2 regions of the Thalassotalea aquiviva genome follow, and region 2 is predicted to be linked to the other one. Evidence: predicted binding sites of a transcription regulator. Region 2 holds the regulator's gene; the other holds the start of a gene.
What was found. The regulator LexA, encoded in region 2, represses DNA repair genes until DNA is damaged. The targets are predictions, from matches to a motif close to TACTGTATNNNNATACAGTA.

Region 1: a site for LexA is predicted at 1,449-1,468, ahead of recN (DNA repair protein RecN). Genes of this name have one in related genera too.

Annotation. Positions count from the first base shown of each region.
Region 1 covers NZ_CP166961.1:786,570-790,005, forward strand. The annotation lists gene recN (DNA repair protein RecN) at 1-1,422, opposite strand, end outside; gene nadK (NAD(+) kinase) at 1,570-2,445, opposite strand; gene grpE (nucleotide exchange factor GrpE) at 2,599-3,219, shown strand; gene ACAY00_RS03565 (HD domain-containing phosphohydrolase) at 3,420-3,436, shown strand, end outside.
Region 2 covers NZ_CP166961.1:3,027,688-3,031,123, forward strand. The annotation lists gene ACAY00_RS13520 (helix-turn-helix domain-containing protein) at 1-69, opposite strand, end outside; gene ACAY00_RS13525 (helix-turn-helix domain-containing protein) at 563-1,021, opposite strand; gene lexA (transcriptional repressor LexA) at 1,450-2,067, shown strand; gene coxB (cytochrome c oxidase subunit II) at 2,708-3,436, shown strand, end outside.

The DNA.
Region 1 (3,436 bases), 1.1 Mb from region 2:
CACCATCGCAGCCGTAGGTCCGCTGATACCAACGTCTACTTCATCAAAAATTAGGGTCGGAGTAATAACGCGCTCAGCCAGTATTACCTGAATCGCTAGGCTAATTCGAGATAACTCACCACCCGATGCGACTTTATGAATCGACTCTAGGGGCTGGCCAGGGTTCATGCTAACAACAAAGTCGATTATATCGATACCGTCTCTATTGGGCAGAGGATTTTCTCCTTGCTTTATCAGTACCTTAAATTGTGCGTTGGGCATATTAAGTTGATGCAAACTTGCGGTGATCTTTTGCGCCAACACTTTGGCTGATTTTTGGCGGCTTTTGCTTAACTTCTCTGCGGCTCGTTGGTAATTTTGCAAGCAAGTTTCAAGCTCATCGTAGATGTGTTCAAGGCGACTGTCATCGTCGGTTAAATGCTCAAGCTGTTGCGTTAATGCACTATGATGTTGTGCCAACAATTCTGGCGCAACTTGATGTTTTCGCGCCAAGCTAATTGCATTTGAGTAGCGTTCTTCGATAAGGGCAAACGATTGCGGATCAATGTCAATGCTTTGTTGGTAATAATTAAGATCTCGATCGGCTTCTTCTACCATAATACATGCATTGTTTATCAGTTCGGCAATGGCTTTTACATCAATATCTATTTCCGCCAACTTATTTAGCTCATCATTACAGCGTTGTAAGTTAGCTAATACATTAAAGGTTTCATTTGCTGATAATTGCTCAATGCACTGACTCGATAGCTGTATGAGTTGTTGGGCATTGCTGTTTCGCTTATAGTCATTCTCTAACTGGATAAACTCAAATTCTTGTAAATTAAATTCATCCAGTTCTTTAACCTGATACCGTAATAATTCTTTTTGCGCCGCCCGCTGTTGTTTGGCTTGTTCAAGAGTGTCTATTTCTCGTTGCAATTGTCGCCATTGACGATAACTGTCTTGCAAATTATTTAACAGCCGCTGATGGTCGGCATAATCATCCAGTAATCGACGTTGTTCATTGTTTTTCATCAATAATTGGTGATCATGTTGGCCGTGAATATTAAGTAATAGTGGGCCTAATTGGCGCAATAAGGCTAAGGGCACGGTGCTACCATTAATATAGGCTTTTGACCGTCCTTCTTTATTTATCACCCGACGAATAATACATTCATCTTCCATTAATAAATCTTGGTTATTGAGCCACTGGCGAGCAGAAGGGCTATTGGTTAAATCGAAACATGCTATTAACTCGGCTTTTTCAGTACCAGGGCGAACAGCATTGGCTAAAGCTCTATCGCCTAAACATAGGCCTAAAGCATCAATGGCGATGGATTTACCCGCACCTGTTTCACCGGTTATTACCGTCATACCGCGTTGCCAGTCTATTTCAACATAGTCAACAATGGCGAAGTTTTTTATCGACAAACTTACAATCATGGCCGTACCCTAATTAAAAAACTAATTACTGTTTATTTATACAGTAATTAGTTTACAGGGTTATTTAATCAATGCAAGCTTAAATTTTGTCCGCAACGATGGTTGAAAGGTTGCAAACACAAGGGGCGTTTGGCAAATTTGAATGGGCTAGTATATTTTATTGCCCCAACTCAATTTACTTCGTAATACATTATAATAATCGTAGTTAAGGGGATGAATAAGCTGCAATAAATTTTCGCTCTTTTTGATGATGATTTCATCTCCAGGCATCACCGCTAAAATGACGTGTCCATCGCAACTTACTTGCAGCTCTTCGTGATTATTGGTTGCCGTTACGATTTTAATTTCACTGTTACCATCAACCACAATTGGGCGACTGGTTAAGGTATGCGGAAACATGGGGACTAAAGATAAGGCATTTAATGTTGGGCTCATAATTGGCCCTCCTGCCGACATTGAATAGGCTGTGGATCCTGTTGGTGTCGATATTATGATGCCATCAGAGCGCTGAGAAAACATAAACATATTATCAATGTGCACCGCAAATTCCATCATGCTTGCCACTTTACCAGGGTGCAATACCGCTTCGTTAACCGCACTGTTGCTGCTTTTTAGCATGCCATGGCGATATACTTCAACATGAATTAAAAAGCGTTGTTCGGTTTTTGATTTACCCTGTAAAATCTCTTCTAATGGGGGTAAAAGGTTATCTGGCGCTAAGTCGGTTAAAAAACCAAGGTTGCCTCGGTTCACGCCAATCACCCCGATGTCATAACAAGATAACACTCGAGCAGCACCCAGCATATAACCGTCACCACCGACGACAATCGCCAGATCTGCTTGCTCACCAATATCGGTGATCTGCACCGGATTTGGTAAATCTAACTGTCTAGCCACTTTTTCTTCCACGATGACGGGGTAACCTTGGCTTTGTAAGTACTGAAAAAGAATGGATATTGTGGCTAAAGCACCGTCGTGATCGGGCTTCCCTATTAATCCTATTTTTTTATATATTTTAGTCATTTACCATGCGGGGATTAAAAACACTTACTGGCAGTTTTACCTGTTATCTGTGGTTTGTAAAGGGATCGCATTATAATTAGTTAAAAATTATGCTTGAATCCTTTATTTATGTCCCCATAATTACCCTCATTGAGATTTATATTGGAGTTATCAATGACAACTGAGTCAACCAAACCTAGTGAAGAAGCCGTTACAGAAAACGCTGAGATTGAAGTAGAACAAACTCAAGTTGAAACACAAGAGCATACAGAAGAGCAAGTAGCACAAGCGCAAACAGAAGAAGCTGCACTTAGCCCTGAACAAGAAAAAATCGCTGAGTTAGAGCAAAAGCTTGCTGCTGCGACTGCGAAAGTTGCTGAACAACAAGATTCGGTGATCAGAGCAAAAGCCGAAGTTGATAATATGCGTCGTCGTAGTGCACAAGAAGTCGATAAAGCGAAAAAATTTGCTTTAGAAAAATTTGCCGGTGAAATGTTAGCCGTCGTTGATAACCTAGAGCGTGGCTTAGCGACAATTGACTCTGAAGACGAAGCGCAAAAAACCACTTACGAAGGGGTTAACCTAACGTTACAGGGTTTATTGGCCGCTTTAGATAAGTTTGGGGTAAAAGCCATTGAGCCTCAAGATCAACCTTTCAACCCAGAATTACACCAAGCTATGAGCATGCAAGAAGTGGCAGGGGTCGAAGCGAATACGGTTATCGCGGTGATGCAAAAAGGATATGAATTAAATGGCCGTTTAATTCGTCCAGCCATGGTTATGGTTGCCAAATAACGTCATCGGTCACATCGTCCTTAAAAAGAGCAGTTTATCTGCTCTTTTTTGATTGTATTGGTTGTCGTTTTAGCGTTATCAATATCCCCATCCCACTTGAATAAGTCAGCTCTCTTGCTATTGTTAAATTTATCTTACCCCTTGGTTTTAGGCGTTTCATTTTACTGACTAAGGCTAACCCCAACTGTTAACGAGGTTGCATGCATTTAGAGCAAAA
Region 2 (3,436 bases):
TTCTGCAAGCTCTTCTTGTGACCAGCCCGACTGCTTCCTTAATCTGATAATTTTTTCAGCCAATATCATAGCTTATATTCCTTTGTCACTGATTGAGCTTTGAGCATAAAAAATAACTCGGTTGCAAACCAGCAACTCGAGTTGGTATTTTGTCAACGAGCAGTTGCATAATCCCTAAATGGTTGAAACGAACATTACCCAAGTCATTCATTGAGCAAATTTTTACCATCATATGAGCAATACTGGCGGTGTGCAAATGCACATGTATTGCTGAAATGTGAAAGCGTTTACAAACATTTCTACAATGACTTTCCTTATATTTTACGCTTAAAGCGCCTTCCTGCGACGTTGAAAATCAAATATGCATGTTGGCAGTGCGACCAAATGCAGCTAATTTGTCTTGCCTTAATAAAACGAAAAAGCCCTCTAAGGGGCAATCAAATTTCACTATTACCAAGCAGGCAAGGCGCTTAAAATCGTTAAATGCGACAAGAAAAAGTTAACGGTAACCGTTACCAGTCAACAGTTCTCGCTTCGACTTAAAAACGGAACGAAAGGTTTCTTATAATTTACGCCCTAACTTTTTTTCAATCAGTTTTTTTTCCCAATCGGGGGAAAAAAAACGCACTTTTTCAAAGGCTATAAGGCCTTGGACAATTAAAGCAACACCGAGGCCGCCAAAAAGGATATAAAATTTCGGCTCATCATAAAACTTAATAGAAAAAACGAGCGCTAACACTATATACACCAGTGCAAATTCATAGAATTCCTTAACACGTTTCACATACAGCATAGCTTTTTGTTCATCTGACTTTACATTAACGTCGTGATTCATCATTGTCTCCTTGGGTTGTATCATTGAAAGATCTACCTCAAAAACAGATGCTAGGGCTTTACATGTTTCTATACTTGGGTTTTGTCCTTGCTCGATTCTCTGAATAGTTCGAGGCGTGACTCCTGCCATTTCAGCTAATTGGCTTTGCGTCCAGCCTCTCTGTAACCGAAGTTTTCTAATAATCATGCTTACCCTTTTTTATATGCATTGAAATTTATTTTTGAGGAATTCCATTCTTAACAAAAAACGTTTTAAAGCAAACGACATGGCCATGACAAAGACCAGACACTAAAGCGACATCCCTTTAAAATCAGCAATTTAAAACAAAATAATTTTGACGTATCAGTCAAATCTAAGCTAAAAAAATGCCCTGTTAATTTGCCTAATCCGGTATAACATAACAATTTAATCACTGGTAGTGAACTGCCTATGCTAGCCAAAACAGACAATCAGTAAATTAAGACAGCATAGGGCTCAGTTTATTTTGCTTGGATTATTTTAGAAATAAACTGGATTACACAAAATTCCAATTTAAACATAAATTACCTGTTGCGATAATTATTTAGCTGTATATACTGACAGTATCTAGCACTGTACAGATAAACAGGTCAACTATGCGCCCTCTTACCAAACGACAACAACAAATATTCGATTTAATTAAAGAAAAAATCGCTGATACAGGTATGCCACCAACACGCGCTGAAATTGCCGAATACTTTGGTTTTAAATCTGCCAATGCTGCTGAAGAGCACTTAAAAGCATTAGCCAAAAAAGGTTTTATTGAAATTATTCCGGGAACCAGTCGCGGCATTCGTCTGGCCGAAGAACATATGCAAGAAGATGAAGGTTTACCGTTAATTGGTCGGGTGGCTGCCGGTGAACCAATTTTAGCGCAAGAGCATGTCGAGCAACATTACCAAATTGATGGTAATTTATTTCGCCCCAGTGCTGACTACCTATTAAGAGTTAACGGCGAGAGTATGAAAGATATTGGCATCTTAGATGGCGACTTACTGGCCGTGCATCAAACCACCAACATTCATAATGGTCAGGTTGTGGTTGCTCGAGTGGAAGACGATGTCACCGTTAAGCGTTATAAGCGTGAAGGTAACGTAGTTTACTTACACGCCGAAAACGAAGATTTTTCACCGATTGTTGTCGATTTAACCACTCAAGCATTTCATATTGAAGGCATCGCCGTTGGCGTCATTCGAAACGCCGACTGGATGTAACCAGCCTAAGCTTGTTTAATATCATGGTGGGACCGTCTCTATACCCACCATGTTTCCTACTTTCTCTGCTAATTATTGTTTTTACTCTCTTTCTTCCGCATTTAATAAACCCATAATTATTTAACCTTTTTATTACAAAACACTAGATCTTGATCAAAATTTAAGTAATTCTAGAGTGGAAAGTAAACAAAAGTTATCTTGGGCTTTCCCTAGATGCCATAAAAAAGGATTCATTCTCTGACGTTTTGTTTTTGTCTAAACCAAATTTGTCAGCAAAACTGCCCAAGTTTTGTTTTCGATTGAGGTGGTTTAACAACAGCAAGGCCAAAACAACTGGACATTTTATGCTGCTCGACCAAATTTGGTACGGGTCGCTTTGATTACGGTTGGGGGTGAAGACATATCAGCAATTGTTGATAAAAAACTAGGTTCAGCCACTGCCTTAAGCAGAGTTGAAGTAGACATAAATATAATAATAAGTTACGGAAATGAAGCATCGAATGTAGCGTAAAGCTATCGAGGTATCGGTTATTTTTTCTGTATTTTCTGTGCTAATAAGCAAAGGAGATGTCGAGTGAAAAGACGTAACCTAGGTTGGCTGTTTTTGGGAACTTTGTTTTCCAGCTCAGCTTGGGCCGACATGCAATTGAATTTAACCCAAGGGGTAACAGACGTTAGCCAAGAAGTCTATTCATTGCATATGATGGTCATGTGGATTTGTACTGCCATTGGTATCCTCGTTTTTGGGGCCATGTTTTGGTCAATGATTTTTCATCGCAAGTCCAAAGGTGTTAAACCCGCCTCTTTCCATGAAAGCACCAAAGTCGAAATTCTTTGGACCGCTATCCCAATCATTATATTAATCGCCATGGCTTGGCCGGCCACGAACACCTTAATAAAAATGGAAGACAACAGTGAATCTGAGTTAACCATTCAAGTGACTGGCTCGCAATGGAAGTGGCATTACAAATACTTTGACCAAGACATTGAATTTTATTCAGTCTTATCAACACCCAAAGAGCAATTTGATAACCGTGAAGGTGTGCTTGCAGATAAAGGCCAGCACTATTTATTGGAAGTCGACAAGCCTTTAGTTATCCCGACCAACCGCAAAGTACGTTTTTTGATCACCTCTGACGATGTTATCCATTCTTGGTGGGTGCCCGCTTTTGCAGTTAAACAAGATGCAAACCCAGGATTTATTAATGAAGCATGGACCAAGGTTAACGAGCCTGGTATTTATCGCGGCCAGTGTGCCGAGCTTTGTGGTAAAGACCATGGTTATATGCCCATTGTGGTTGATGTACGCTCAGAACAAGATTATGAGCTTTGGGTTAATGCACAAAAAATTGCCAAGGCACAAGCCGCA